2 regions of the Bradyrhizobium sp. CB2312 genome follow, and region 1 is predicted to be linked to the other one. Evidence: predicted binding sites of a transcription regulator. Region 1 holds the regulator's gene; the other holds the start of a gene.

Region 1 (7,783 bases):
GTGCAGTGGCCGATGGTGATGGGCGCAATCGTCCCCGTCGTCAACATCGAGGGCGTCAAGGCCGGCGAGCTGGTGTTCGACGGCGAGACCCTCGCCAGCATCTATCTCGGCAAGATCACCAAGTGGGACGACGCCGCGATCAAGAAGCTCAATCCGAACGTGAAGCTGCCGTCGGACGCGATCACCGTGGTCCGCCGCTCGGACGGCTCGGGCACCACCTTCAACTTCACCAACTATCTCTCCAAGGCCAGCGCGGACTGGAAGAGCAAGGTCGGTGAGGGCACCGCGGTCGAGTGGCCGGTCGGCGTCGGCGCCAAGGGCAACGAAGGTGTGTCGGGCAACATCAGCCAGACCAAGAACTCGATCGGCTATGTCGAGTACGCCTATGCCAAGCAGAACAAGCTGACCTACACCGGCCTCGTCAACAAGTCCGGCAAGACGGTTCAGCCGACCGTCGAAGCCTTCCAGGCGGCCGCTTCGAACGCCGACTGGGCCAAGGCTCCCGGCTACTACGTCATCCTGACCGACCAGCCCGGCGACAAGTCCTGGCCGATCACCGCGGCGACCTTCATCCTGATGCACAAGGAGCCGGCTGATAAGGCAGCGTCGAAGGAAGCCATCAAGTTCTTCACCTGGGCGTTCAAGAACGGCGCCAAGGCGGCCGAGGAGCTCGACTACATCCCGATGCCCGAGAGCGTCGTGAAGCTGATCGAGAAGACCTGGTCGGCTGACATCAAGAGCTAAGCTCTCCTGTTCCGGACGGCGGCGCGGCTTCGAAAGCCGCGCCGCCGGTCCGGAGCTCTCGCGAACGATCGTTCTCCGGGCTGGCGTCGCAATGGCGAACCATCCGGGGCACGAGATGGTGATCTAAAAAGACGTATAGACCTAAAAAAACGTATAGTCAGTGCAGGGGATCGGCGTGGCAGAGATGGCTGTCGAGAGCAATGTAGTTGATGCCGCCGGACCGTATGATCGCGCCAAGGCGTTGAGCGCGTTCAAGCTCGGTGACCTCACCTTCTACTGGATCACGCGCCTCAGCGCGATCTCCGTGCTGCTGATCCTCGGCGGCATCATCGTTTCGCTGATCGTCGGTGCCTTCCCGGCGATGAAGGAATACGGCCTCTCGTTCCTGTGGACGCAGCGCTGGGCGCCGTCGGCAGATCCGCCCGTGCTCGGCGCGCTCGGCCCGATCTACGGCACGCTCGTCACCTCGTTCATCGCGATGCTGATCGCCATTCCGGTCGGACTCGGCATCGCCATCTTCCTCACCGAGCTCTGCCCGCAATGGGCGCGCCGCCCGATCGGCATGGCGATCGAGTTGCTCGCCGGCATCCCCTCGATCATCTACGGCATGTGGGGCTTCTTCGTGCTGGGCCCGTTCCTGGCCAACACCTTCCAGCCGTTCATGATCAAGATCTTCGACGGCATCCCAGTGCTCGGCGCGATCTTCGCGGGTCCCCCGTCCTATCTCAGCCTGTTCAACGCCTCGCTGATCCTCGCCATCATGGTGCTCCCCTTCATCACCTCGATCTCGGTCGACGTGTTCAAGACGGTGCCGCCGGTGTTGAAGGAAGCCGCCTACGGCGTCGGCTGCACCACCTGGGAGGTCGTCCGCAGCGTCGTGATCCCCTACACCCGCGTCGGCGTCATCGGCGGCGTCATGCTGGCGCTCGGCCGCGCGCTCGGCGAGACCATGGCGGTGACCTTCATCATCGGCAACTCGTTCCGCATCTCCTCGTTGATCTTCGCCCCGGGCACCACGATCTCGGCGGCGATCGCATCCGAGTTCGCCGAAAGCGACGGCCTGCACCAGTCCGGCCTGATCCTGCTCGGCCTGCTGCTGTTCGTGCTGACGTTCTTCGTGCTCGCGGCCGCGCGCTTGATGCTGCTGCGTCTCGAAAAGAAGGCGGGAAAGTAACATGAACCCGATTTACGCACGCCGCCGCCGCATGGACATCGTCATCCGCGCGCTCTGCATTGCGGCCGCCGCCTTCGGCGTCACCTGGCTCGCGCTGATCCTGCTGACGCTGTTCTACAACGGCCTGAGCGGGCTCAACTTCCAGGTCTTCACCGAAAACACCCCGCCGCCCGGCTCGACCGAGGGCGGCCTGCTCAACGCCATCGTCGGCTCGGTGATCATGACGGTGCTCGGCGTCGGCATCGGCGCGCCGCTCGGCCTGTTCGCCGGCACCTATCTCGCCGAGTACGGCCGCAACGACAAGCTGACCTCGGTGATCCGTTTCATCAACGACATCCTGCTGTCGGCGCCCTCGATCATCATCGGCCTGTTCATCTACGGCGCGGTGGTGGTGCCGATGCGCGGCTTCTCGGCGATCGCCGGCTGCCTCGCGCTCGCGGTGATCGTCATCCCGGTGGTGCTGCGCACGACCGAGGACATGCTGCTCCTGGTGCCGAACGCATTGCGCGAGGCGGCCTCCGCGCTCGGCCTGCCGCGCTCGCTGGTGATCAAGCGCATCGCCTATCGCGCCGCGCGCTCGGGCCTCATCACCGGCGTGATGCTGGCCACCGCCCGCGTCGCCGGCGAGACCGCGCCGCTGCTCTTCACCGCGCTGTCGAACCAGTTCTTCAGCCTGAGCCTGAACAAGACGATGGCCAACCTGCCCGTGACCATCAACAACTTCGTGCAGAGCCCCTATGCCTACTGGAAGCAACTCGCCTGGAGCGGCGCCCTGCTGATCACGTTGACCGTGCTTGCCCTGAACATTGGCGCGCGCATCCTGAGCGCCGAGAGGACCGCAAAATGAGCGATATGTCAGTTACCGTCAGTACGCCCGTTCAGCACGGCTCGCAGCCGCTGCCCGAAGCTCCGGCCAAGGTGACGGTGCGCAACCTCAACTTCTATTACGGCGAGCACCACGCGCTGAAGAACATCAACCTGACGCTCGGCACCAACCGCGTCACGGCGTTCATCGGCCCGTCGGGCTGCGGCAAGTCGACCCTGCTGCGCATCTTCAACCGGATGTACGACCTCTATCCGGGCCAGCGCGTCACCGGTCAGCTGATGCTCGACCAGACCAACATCCTCGACCCCAAGCTGGACCTCAACCTGCTGCGCGCCCGCGTCGGCATGGTGTTCCAGAAGCCGACGCCGTTCCCGATGACGATCTACGAGAACATCGCGTTCGGCATCCGTCTCTATGAGAAGATCTCGAAATCCGAGATGGACGACCGCGTGGAGAAGGCGCTGCGCGGCGGCGCGCTCTGGAACGAGGTCAAGGACAAGCTCAACGCGTCCGGCCTGTCGCTCTCCGGCGGCCAGCAGCAGCGCCTCTGCATCGCCCGCACCGTTGCGGTGCGGCCCGAGGTGATCCTGTTCGACGAGCCCTGCTCGGCGCTCGACCCGATCTCGACCGCCAAGGTCGAGGAGCTGATCCAGGAGCTCTCCGAGAACTACACGATCGCGATCGTCACCCACAACATGCAGCAGGCGGCCCGCGTCTCCGACAAGACCGCCTTCATGTATCTCGGGGAGCTGATCGAGTTCGACGACACCAGCAAGATCTTCACGTCGCCGAGCGATCGGCGCACGCAGGATTACATCACCGGCCGGTTCGGCTGAGGAGACGGGATATGGGTTCTGAACATACCGCAAAGGCCTTCGACACCGACCTCCAGGAGCTCACCCGCCTGGTCGCCGAGATGGGCGGCATTGCCGAGCGCATGATCGTCGATTCCGTCGACGCGCTGATCCGCCGTGACGTCGCTCTCGGCCAGCGCGTCGTCACCACCGACGCCGACATCGACGCACTCCAGAAGAAGATCGAGGAGCGTGCCGTTCTCACCATCGCCCGGCGCCAGCCGATGGCGGTGGACCTGCGCGAGATCGTCGGCGCCATGCGCGTCGCGACCGATCTCGAGCGCATCGGCGACCTCGCCAAGAACATGGGCAAGCGCGTCGCGGCGCTGGAGACCGACTTCCATCCGCTGAAGCTGTTCCGCGGCCTCGAGCACATGACCGACCTCGTGCAGCAGCAGGTCAAGTCGGTGCTGGACGCCTACGCCGCGCACGACCTGCCGGCGGCGATGGCGGTGTGGAAGGGCGACGAGGAAGTCGACGCCATCTGCACCTCGCTGTTCCGCGAGCTCCTCACCTACATGATGGAGGATCCGCGCAACATCTCGTTCTGCATCCATCTGATGTTCTGCGCCAAGAACATCGAGCGCATCGGTGACCATGCCACCAACATCGCCGAGACCGTGTTCTACATGATCGAGGGCCAGGCGATCACCGACAAGCGGCCGAAGGGTGACATGACGACCTTTGCCACGACGGTCCCGAATAGCTGAAGAGTCAAGGAGCGACGACACCATGGGCGCACGCATTATGGTGGTTGAAGACGAGGAAGCTCTCACCGAGCTGCTTCGCTACAACCTCGAAGGCGACGGCTATGACGTCGAGACGGTGATGCGCGGCGACGACGCCGACACCCGTCTCAAGGAGCACATCCCCGACCTGATCGTGCTCGACTGGATGCTGCCGGGCCTCTCCGGCATCGAGCTGTGCCGGCGGCTGCGCACCCGCCCGGAGACCAAGCAGCTCCCAATCATCATGCTCACCGCGCGCGGCGAGGAGAGCGAGCGGGTGCGGGGTCTTGCGACCGGCGCCGACGATTACATCGTCAAGCCGTTCTCGGTGCCGGAGCTGCTGGCGCGCGTGAAGGGCCTCCTGCGTCGCGCAAGCCCGGAGCGGCTCGCCACCGTGCTCGCCTATGGCGACATCGAGCTCGACCGCGACAAGCGCCGCGTCGCGCGCTCGGGCCGGCCGATCGATCTCGGCCCGACCGAATATCGCCTGCTGGAGTTCTTCCTCGAGCATCCCGGCCGCGTGTTCTCGCGCGAGCAGCTGCTGGACAGCGTCTGGGGCCGCGACATCTACATCGACGAACGCACCGTCGACGTGCATATCGGCCGTCTGCGCAAGCTGCTCAATCTTGGCCGCGAGCAGGACCCGATCCGCACCGTCCGCGGTGCCGGCTACGCGCTCGACGACCGCTTCGCGAAGGCGGAGCAGACGTAAGTACGATTGCAAGCGTGCAAAATAAAAGCGCGCCAAGTGGCGCGCTTTTTATATGTCTCGGGTCGTCCCGGCCGCGTGCCGGGACGATGTCGTTTGAAGCAGTGTTCAGCGCGTGCCGGGCTTTGCCGGCGCACGGCGGCGATCCGCCGCCGGCTGGTAGGCGACGCGCGAGTGCTGCGCGCAATAGGGCAGGCCGGAGAGCGCCTTGCCGCCGCAGAAGAAGAAATCCGGGCTCGAGGGATCGCCGACCGGCCAGTGGCAGGTCGCCTCGTTCAGCTCCAGCAGCGACAGCCGCTGGCTCATCGGCACCACGTTGTCGTAGGTGACCGGCTCGGCCTCCACCTCGACCTCGAAGGCCTGCGCCAGTGCGGTATTGCCGCGCGAGATCGGACGGCTCACGCGCATCATGTGCTGCGCGGGGCGGGCCTTGCGCGGCCGGGGCGCTGCCGATGAGGGGCTCTTGGCGCGGCCGGACAGGCCGAGCCTGTGCACTTTGCCGATCACGGCATTGCGGGTCACATTGCCGAGCTCGGCCGCGATCTGGCTGGCCGAAAGTCCGGCCTCCCAGAGCTTTTTCAGCTGCTCGACGCGATCATCGGACCAGGTCAAAACCGTCATTGCACCCTTTCCCTCGCTGCCGGCCAGCCATCCTGGGGCCTCACAGCGAATGCCTAAGCCTTGAAAAACCCGTGCCGCCAGAATCCCTTAAGGCTCGCCGGGCACGCGAGGTGCGCCCGAACGTTTACGCCGGTACATGAGGACTCTTGGGATCAGAACTGCTGCACGAGATGTCGTATCTGACAGTCCAAACGCTACAATATGGCGTGACTCGCGCGCAAGAGTCCGCCGACTCGCTTCCACATGTTCCGTGGTGAAAATCCCGCAAAATCGGCACCGCAAGACTACGGATTCAGCGTTTCCCGGGGCTTTCCGGGCGGCATTGACACCCGTCTCACCAGGCATAAGATAGTCGCACGTGCCGCCCTTAAAAGGCGGCACGTTTCGTTTTCCGGGCCGGTCAATGGTGCGTTGCGCAACGCATTCAGGCCGTCCGCAACATCCAAGTGATCGTCATGACCAACAGCGCCGCGCCGCATTTGCTTCCCGTTTTCGCCAGGGCCGACCTCGGTTTCGAGCGCGGCGAAGGCTGCTGGCTGATCGCGACCAATGGCGAGCGCTATCTCGATTTCACCTCGGGCGTCGCGGTGAACGCGCTCGGCCACGCCCATCCCGCGCTCGTCAAGGCGTTGCAAGAGCAAGCGACGAAGCTGTGGCATATGTCGAACCTGTTCCAGAGCCCGGACGGCGAGAAGCTCGCCGCGCGCCTGTGCAGCGAGAGCTTTGCGGACTTCGTTTTCTTCTGCAATTCCGGCGCCGAAGCGCTGGAGGGCGTGATCAAGCTGGTCCGCCATCATCATTTCTCCAAGGGGCATCCCGAGCGCTACCGCATCATCACCTTCGAAGGCGCCTTCCACGGCCGCACGCTGGCAACGCTGGCTGCGACGGGGGCTGCAAAATATCTCGAAGGTTTTGGTCCGCCGATGGACGGTTTCGACCAGGTGCCGCATGGCGACATCGAGGCCGTGAAGAAGGCGATCGGCCCGCAGACCGCCGGCATCCTGATCGAGCCGATCCAGGGCGAGGGCGGCGTGCGTTCGTCGCCGCCCGCCTTCCTCAAGGCGTTGCGCCAGCTCTGCGACGACAAGGGCCTGCTGCTCGCGTTCGACGAGGTGCAGACCGGCATGGGCCGTACCGGCGATCTCTTCGCTCACCGGCGCACCGGCGTGACGCCTGACGTGATGTCGCTGGCCAAAGCGCTCGGCGGCGGCTTCCCGATCGGCGCGATCCTCGCGACCGCGGAGGCGGCGGCCGGCATGGGCCCTGGCTCGCACGGCTCGACCTTCGGCGGCAATCCGCTCGCGATCTCGGCTGCGAACGCCGTTCTCGACGTCATGCTCAAGCCCGGCTTCTTCGATCACGTGCAGAAGATGTCGCTGCTGCTCAAGCAGAAGCTCGCCTCCGTGATCGATCGTCATCCCGATGTCGTCAGCGAAGTGCGCGGCGAGGGCCTCCTGATCGGCATCAAGGCCGTGGTGCCCTCCGCCGATCTCGTCGCGGCGCTGCGCAACGAAAAATTGCTCACCGTCGGCGCCGGCGACAATGTCGTGCGTTTCCTGCCGCCTCTCGTCGTCACCGAAGCCGAGATCGAGGATGGCGTCGCGCGGCTCGAGCGCGCCTGCACGGCGCTTGCCGGCAACAAGCGGGCGGCAAGCTGATGACCAGTTCACCCAAGCATTTCCTCGACATCAACGAGCTGCCGCTGACGGAGCTCAAGCGGATGCTCGCCGCATCCTCCGCGATGAAGGCGAAGCAGAAGGCCCACCAGCCGGTGAAGCCGCTCGAAGGCAAGACGCTGGCGATGATCTTCGAGCGTCCCTCGACCCGCACCCGCGTGTCGTTCGACGTCGCCATGCGCCAGCTCGGCGGCGAGCCCATCATGCTCACCGGCGCCGAGATGCAACTCGGCCGCGGCGAGACCATCGCCGACACCGCGCGCGTGCTGTCGCGCTATGTCGACGCCATCATGATCCGCATCCTCAACCACGAGGCGCTGCTGGAGCTTGCGCAACACGCGACCGTGCCCGTCATCAACGGCCTGACGCGGCGTTCGCATCCCTGCCAGGTGATGGCCGACCTCATGACCTATGAGGAGCATCGCGGCCCGATCGAGGGCCGGACGGTGGC
Region 2 (7,783 bases), 4.8 Mb from region 1:
AGGCGATCGGCCTCGAGACCGCGCAAGGCCTCAACTTCACCGAGACCTTCTACTGGGACATGGACGACAAGACCCGCGCCTTCTCCAAGAGGTTCTCGGAGAAGATGAAGAACAACGCTCCGCCGACCATGGTGCAGGCGGGCGTCTATGCGGGCGTGCGCCACTACCTCAAGGCCCTCGAAGCCCTCGGCGGCAATCCGCATGACGGAGTCAAGGTCGTCGAGAAGATGAAGTCGATGCCGACCGAGGACGATCTGTTCGGCAAGGGCGAGATCCAGCCCAACGGCCGCACCATCCACAACGCCTATCTGTTCGAGGTGAAGAAGCCCTCGGAGTCCAAGGGACCGTGGGACTTCTACAAGCTGGTTGGCACGGTGCCGGGCGACCAGGCCTTCACGCCGCTCTCCGAGAGCAAGTGCGCGCTGCTCAAGAAGTAAGACCAACAGCCCGCCGGCTTCGAGCCGGCGGGCAACTCTAGGGAACGCCGAAGGGACCGGGTGCGGGATCGATGCAGGCTCTTTACGCTCAGCTACTGGTGGGACTGATCAACGGCTCGTTCTACGCGCTGCTCAGTCTCGGGCTTGCCGTGATCTTCGGCATGCTCAACATCATCAATTTCGCCCATGGCGCGCTCTACATGATGGGCGCCTTCGTCGCCTATTTCCTGCTCAACCTCGGCGGCATCAATTACTGGTGGGCGTTGCTGCTGGCCCCCATCATCGTCGGCATCTTCGGCATGATCCTGGAACGGACCATGCTGCAATGGCTGACCGGGCTCGATCACCTCTACGGCCTGCTCCTCACCTTCGGCATCGCGCTGATCGTGCAGGGCGTGTTCCAGAACTATTTCGGCTCCTCCGGCCTGCCTTACGCCATTCCGGACCAGCTCAAGGGCGGCATGAATCTCGGCTTCATGTTCTTGCCCGTCTATCGCGGCTGGGTGGTCATTTTCTCGCTGGTGGTGTGTCTGGCGACCTGGTTCCTGATCGAGAAGACGCGGCTCGGCGCCTACCTGCGCGCCGCCACCGAGAATCCGACGCTGGTACGCGCTTTCGGCATCAACGTTCCGCGCATGATCACGCTGACCTATGGTCTCGGCGTCGGCCTTGCCGCGCTCGCCGGCGTGCTTTCGGCGCCGATCAACCAGGTGCGGCCGCTGATGGGCGCCGACCTCATCATCGTCGTGTTCGCGGTGGTCGTGATCGGCGGCATGGGATCGATCATGGGCTCCATCATCACCGGCTTTGCGCTCGGTGTGATCGAGGGGCTGACCAAATATTTCTACCCCGAGGCGTCCAACACCGTCGTGTTCGTGCTGATGGTGCTGGTGCTCTTGGTGAAGCCAACGGGATTGACGGGAAGGGCGGCCTGATATGACAGCCTTGACGGACGACACGCTGCCGGTAACCCCGCGTGCGATGCGCGACGAGATGATCGTATTCGTGCTGATGGCGCTGCTGCTGGCGTCGGTGCCCTTCACGGGGGTCTATCCGTTCTTCGTGATGCAGGCGCTGTGCTTCGCGCTGCTGGCCTGCGCCTTCAACCTGCTGATCGGTTACGGCGGACTGCTGTCGTTCGGTCACGCGATGTTTATGGGCACCGCCGGTTATTGCAGCGCTCACGCGCTGAAAGTATGGGCGCTGCCGCCGGAGCTCGGCATTCTCGTCGGTGTCGCCGCGGCTTTCGCGCTCTCGATCATCACCGGCTACATCTCGATCCGCCGCCAGGGCATCTATTTCTCGATGATCACCCTGGCGCTCTCGCAGCTCTTGTACTTCATCTATCTCCAGGCGCCGTTCACCCATGGTGAGGACGGCATCCAGGGCATTCCGCAGGGACGCATGTTCGGCGTGCTCGATCTGTCGAAGCCGACCGTGCTCTATTACGTCGTGCTGGTCGGCTTCCTCGCCGGCTTCCTGCTGATCTACCGCATCATCAACTCGCCGTTCGGCGAGGTGTTGAAGTCGATCCGCGAGAACGAGCCGCGCGCGATCTCGCTCGGCTATCGCACCGACCAGTACAAGTTCCTGGCGTTCGTGCTGTCGGGGACGCTGGCGGGCTTTGCCGGTGCGCTGAAGGTGTTCGTGGCGCAGAACGCCTCACTCACCGACGTGCACTGGACGATGTCGGGCGAGGTCGTGCTGATGACGCTGGTTGGCGGTCTCGGCACCATCTTCGGCCCGGTGGTTGGTGCCTTCGCCATCATCGCCATGCAGCAATACCTGGCGGGCTTCGGCCAGTGGGTGACGGTGATTCAGGGCTCGATTTTCGTGGTCTGCGTGCTCACCTTCCGCCGCGGCGTCATTGGCGAAATCGCCCATTACTTCCGGCGCTCGCTCTAAATCATTGATATCGCATCAATTTCATTGGTGCGCTAAAGCGGTGGATGATCCGGCTCCGCGGGCGTGAGAAGACACGCGCGCGGCGTCGAAATGGTCTATGACAGTTTTGTGACGGCTCGTTCGGGCCGGGCCATTTCGAGCCGGTAGCGACCCCATGATGCGTTGGTTTCGCGCTCTGCTTCCCAGGGAAGAGCGCTTTTTCGAACTGTTCGACCGCCATGCCCAGACCGTGATTCAGGGCGCCGTTGCACTCCAGGGCGTGCTCAATGGCGGCGAGGAGACGCCGGTCTATTGCCAGCGCGTCAACCAGTTCGAGAACGAGGCCGACAACATCACCCGCGAGGTGCTGACGGCGGTGCGACGCACTTTCATCACGCCGTTCGATCGCGGCGACATCAAGAACCTCATCACCTCGATGGACGACGCCATCGACCAGATGCAGCAGACCGCCAAGGCCGTGATGCTGTTCGAGGTCCGCACGTTCGAGCCGCCGATGCGCGAGATCGGCGGGCTCCTGATCGAGTGCGCCAATCTGGTCGGACGCGCATTGCCGCTGTTGCAATCGATCGGACCGAACGTCGCGATGCTGACCGCCATCACGGAGGAACTGACCAAGCTCGAGGGGCGCGTCGACGACCTCCATGACATCGGGCTGAAGGAATTGTTCCTCAAGCATCGCGATGGCAACGCGATGGATTTCATCGTCGGCGTCGAGATCTACGACCATCTGGAGAAAGTGGCCGACCGCTTTGACGACGTCGCGAACGAGATCAACAGCATCGTCATCGAGCAGGTCTAGCGCATGATCCGGAAAAGTGTGCAGCGGTTTTCCTTCGCGACAAACGCGGAACGCGTTTGCGCGGAGATCATGCGCGAAGAGTAAGGCAGGGCCGCCGTGGATGCCGTGTTGGGTCTTCCCGTCCTGGTCGGACTGATCGCCGTCGCGCTGCTGTTCGACTTCCTGAACGGCCTGCACGACGCCGCCAATTCGATCGCGACCATCGTGTCGACCCGCGTGCTGCGGCCGCAATTCGCGGTGTTCTGGGCCGCGTTCTTCAATTTCGTCGCCTTCATGGTGTTCGGCCTGCACGTCGCCCAGACCATCGGAACCGGCATCATCGATCCCTCGATCGTCGATGCCCAGGTGATCTTCGCCGCTCTCATCGGCGCCATCATCTGGAACCTCGTGACCTGGGCGCTGGGCATCCCGTCCTCCTCGTCGCATGCGCTGATCGGCGGCCTCGTCGGCGGCGGCATGGCCAAGGCCGGGATTTCGGCGGCGGTGTGGAGCGGTCTGTCGAAGACGGTGCTGGCGATCGTGCTGTCGCCGCTGGTCGGCTTCCTGCTGGCGATGCTGCTGGTGGCGATCGTGTCCTGGCTCTCGGTGCGCTCGACGCCGTTCGCGGTCGATCGCGCGTTCCGCATCCTGCAATTCGCCTCCGCCTCGCTCTATTCGCTCGGCCATGGCGGCAATGATGCGCAGAAGACCATGGGCATCATCGCCGTGCTGCTCTATTCGCAAGGCCATCTCGGCAGCGAATTCTCGGTGCCCTTCTGGGTGGTGCTGTCGTGCCAGGCGGCGATGGCGCTGGGGACGCTGATGGGGGGCTGGCGCATCGTCCGCACCATGGGCCTGCGCATCACCAAACTGACGCCGATGCAGGGCTTTTGCGCCGAGACCGGCGGTGCCGCGACCCTGTTCATGGCGACGTTCCTCGGCGTTCCCGTCTCGACCACCCACACCATCACTGGCGCCATCGTCGGCGTCGGCGCAGCCCGCCGGGTTTCGGCGGTGCGCTGGAACGTCGCAAGCTCGATCGTCTATGCCTGGGTGATCACGATCCCGGCCTCGGCGATCGTGGCTGCGCTGACCTGGTGGGCAGTCCAGCTCTTCAGGTGACGAGCTTCAGGCCGACGATGCCGGCAACGATCAGCCCGATGCTGGCGAGGCGGAAGGCGGTGGCGGGCTCGCCAAACAGGAAGATGCCGAGCGTGGCGGTGCCGACCGCGCCGATCCCGGTCCAGACCGCATAGGCGGTCCCGACGGGCAGGGATTTGAGGGCAAATCCCAGCAGAATGACGCTGCCGGCCATGGCCGCGAGCGTGACGACGGACGGAACAAGCCTGCTGAAACCCTCGGTGTATTTCAGCCCGATCGCCCAGGTGATCTCGAGAAGACCGGCGACGAACAGGATGCTCCAGGCCATGACGACCCTCCATTCAAGGCAGGGTCGTCCCCGCTGGCGATTGGCTGCGAAAGGGAGGGCCGTCCCTCCCGTCGGCGGATATGGGGCTGGCCGGAGGGCTCCGCAATCACCAAATGAGGCTTGATCAGGCCCATTTTCCCTGCCAAACGCTCCCGCCATGTCCGACATCGCCACCACCACAGCCGAATCGCCGGCCCGTTCCCCGCTTGCCTCTGAGGTGGCGCGACGACGGACCTTTGCGATCATCTCCCACCCCGACGCCGGCAAGACCACGCTGACCGAAAAGCTCCTGCTGTTCGGCGGCGCCATCAACCTCGCCGGCCAGGTCAAGGCCAAGGGCGAGCGGCGCAACACGCGTTCGGACTGGATGAAGATCGAGCGCGAGCGCGGCATCTCGGTCGTGACCTCGGTGATGACCTTCGAGTTCGAGGGCCTCGTGTTCAACCTCCTGGACACGCCGGGCCACGAGGACTTTTCGGAAGACACCTATCGCACGCTGACGGCCGTCGACTCCGCCGTCATGGTGATCGACGCCGCCAAGGGCATCGAGGCGCGCACCCGCAAGCTGTTCGAGGTGTGCCGGTTGCGCGACATCCCGATCATCACCTTCATCAACAAGATGGACCGTGAGAGCCGGGACGTGTTCGAGCTGCTCGACGAGATCGAAAAGACCCTGGCGCTCGACACCACGCCAATGACCTGGCCGGTTGGCCGCGGCCGCGACTTCCTTGGCACCTACGACGTCATTAACGGCGGTGTCCGCCTGCTCGAAGGCGGCGGTGCCAAGACCGGCGCCGTGCAGCAGATCGAGATCGCCGAGCTCGCCAAGCTCAACGCCAATCTCGACGCCTCTGCTGTGAAGGACGAACTCGAGCTCGTCACCGAAGCTTCAAAACCATTCGAGCTCGACGCGTTTCGCGAAGGGCATCTAACGCCGGTCTATTTCGGCAGCGCGCTGCGCAATTTCGGCGTCGGCGACCTCCTGGAAGGTCTCGGCAGGTTCGCGCCCGAGCCGCGCGCGCAGGACAGCGACCAGCGCAAGGTCGAGGCCACCGATCCGCGCATGAGCGCCTTCGTGTTCAAGATCCAGGCCAACATGGATCCGAACCACCGCGACCGCATTGCCTTCGCGCGCCTGTGCTCCGGCAAGCTCAGCCGTGGCATGAAGGCGAAGCTGGTGCGCACCGGCAAGAGCATGCCGCTGTCGAGCCCGCAATTCTTCTTCGCGCAGGACCGCTCGGTGGCGGACGAGGCCTTTGCCGGCGATGTCGTCGGCATCCCCAATCACGGCACGCTCCGCATCGGCGACACGCTGACCGAAGGCGAGGATTTCAACTTTGTCGGCGTGCCGAGCTTTGCGCCGGAAATCGTTCGCCGCGTCCGGCTCACCGACGCCATGAAGGCGAAGAAGCTGAAGGAAGCGCTTCAGCAGATGTCGGAAGAGGGCGTGGTCCAGGTGTTCCGGCCGCGCGACGGCGCGCCCGCACTGGTCGGCGTGGTCGGCGCACTTCAGCTCGACGTGCTGAAGGCGCGCCTCGAAGCCGAATATTCGCTGCCGGTCGAATTCGAGGTCAGCGAGTTCCAGCTCGCGCGCTGGGTTTCCTCCGAGGACCGCAAGAAGCTCGACACCTTCATCGCCGCCAACACCTCCAGCATTGCCGACGATGTCGACGGCGATCCCGTGTACCTGGCGCGGAACGAGTTCTATCTCGGCTACACCAGGGAGCGCGCCGAGGGCATCGAGTTCACCAACGTCAAGGACGTCAAGAAGAAAGGGTAGGGCGCTCTCGCCCGCCACTGGCCACACGCCCCACTATCATTCCCCGCGAAGGCGGGGAATCCAGTACGCCGCAGCCCATCGATCCAATCATTGCCGTCACGGCGTACTGGGTCGCCCGGTCAAGCCGGGCGACGACAGCGTGCTTGAACGCAAGCATGTGAACGTCCGCAGGCTTGACGTTGTCAGAGGCAATGCCACCTTCGACTCGTGTGACATCGCGAGCTCGCATCATGTGGCGCGTCATCCTTCCTTTTCTCCTGCTGGCGATCTCGACGATGGCGGCCGACGCGCGGCCGCGCCAGATCAATCCGATTCCGTTTTCGCACGAGCCGTGCAGCGTCCTCGACGGCCGGCCCTGTACGCCGTATTATTGCAGCCCGCTCGAGCCCGGCCCCTGCATTCCCGAGATCGACTATCCCTACGGCCAGAAACTCCAGCTCACGATCGAGAGCGTTCCGTCCGACGCCGATCGCGCCAAGTATCAAAGGCCGGATCACGACCTCGACACGATCGGCGACCTCTTCGCCGAGCTGCGCAGCTGCTGGTCGCCACCCTCTGACAATACACGGGCGGGCATGCAGATGTCGGTGCGTTTCAGCTTCAACAAGGCGGGCGGCCTGATCGGCCCGCCACGCCTGACATACGCGACCGCGGGCGTCCCCGCCGACATCCGAACCACCTATCTCAACGCGATCAATTCATCGCTGAAAGCCTGTCTGCCGCTGAAATTCACCGGCGGCCTCGGCGGCGCGCTGGCCGGACGGCCGATTGCGATCCGCTACGTCGACAATCGGGAGCCCGGCAAGTAGCGCGTCAGTTGCGACCGGCGGCCAATCGATGATACGCCATGGGCGGGGCGCTGGACGAGGGGAGGATGTCGTGGGTCTGCTGGTCATGATCCTGGGGCTGGTGCTGTTTTTCGCGGCCCATGTTTTCACCACGAAACGTGAGGCACGCGGGCAGGCCATCGCGCGGCTGGGCGAGGGGACCTACAAGCTCCTCTACTCCGTCGTTTCGCTTGCGGGGCTGGCGCTGATCATCTGGGGCTTTGCCCATTATCGCAGTTCCGGCTGGATCGATGTCTGGTATCCGCCGAAGGCGCTCAAGCACATTACCCTGGCGCTGATGCTTCCCGCGGTCATCCTGGTGGTCGCCTCCTACCTGCGCGGCCGCATCTATGCGACGTTGAAGCATCCGATGCTGGCCGGCATCAAGCTCTGGGCGGCGGCGCATCTGCTCGCCAACGGCGATCTCGGCTCCATCATCCTGTTCGGCTCGTTCCTGGGCTGGGCGGTGTATGACCGCATCTCGCTCAAGCATCGCAAGGACGCCGGCGGGCCGCCGATCCCGGTGGGCGGCGTCACCAACGATCTGATCGCGGTCGCCGTCGGCATCGTTGCGTATCTGGCGCTGGCCTTTGCGTTCCATCCTGTCGTGATCGGCGTTCCCGTCAT

Evidence for each region. The regulator PhoB, encoded in region 1, activates phosphate uptake and scavenging genes when phosphate is short. The targets are predictions, from matches to a motif close to TGTCATNNANCTGTCAT.
Region 2: a site for PhoB is predicted at 2,440-2,456, ahead of QA642_RS27770 (DUF47 domain-containing protein). Genes of this name have one in related genera too.

Annotation. Positions count from the first base shown of each region.
Region 1 covers NZ_CP121668.1:708,354-716,136, forward strand. Annotated here, with positions in the region: gene pstS (phosphate ABC transporter substrate-binding protein PstS) at 1-744, shown strand, start outside; gene pstC (phosphate ABC transporter permease subunit PstC) at 929-1,918, shown strand; gene pstA (phosphate ABC transporter permease PstA) at 1,920-2,765, shown strand; gene pstB (phosphate ABC transporter ATP-binding protein PstB) at 2,762-3,580, shown strand; gene phoU (phosphate signaling complex protein PhoU) at 3,592-4,308, shown strand; gene phoB (phosphate regulon transcriptional regulator PhoB) at 4,331-5,038, shown strand; gene QA642_RS03370 (GcrA family cell cycle regulator) at 5,144-5,656, opposite strand; gene QA642_RS03375 (aspartate aminotransferase family protein) at 6,112-7,314, shown strand; gene argF (ornithine carbamoyltransferase) at 7,314-7,783, shown strand, end outside.
Region 2 covers NZ_CP121668.1:5,639,552-5,647,334, reverse strand. Annotated here, with positions in the region: gene QA642_RS27785 (ABC transporter substrate-binding protein) at 1-437, shown strand, start outside; gene QA642_RS27780 (branched-chain amino acid ABC transporter permease) at 509-1,372, shown strand; gene QA642_RS27775 (branched-chain amino acid ABC transporter permease) at 1,374-2,342, shown strand; gene QA642_RS27770 (DUF47 domain-containing protein) at 2,497-3,141, shown strand; gene QA642_RS27765 (inorganic phosphate transporter) at 3,238-4,242, shown strand; gene sugE (quaternary ammonium compound efflux SMR transporter SugE) at 4,235-4,549, opposite strand; gene QA642_RS27755 (peptide chain release factor 3) at 4,707-6,329, shown strand; gene QA642_RS27750 (hypothetical protein) at 6,560-7,138, shown strand; gene QA642_RS27745 (NnrU family protein) at 7,209-7,783, shown strand, end outside.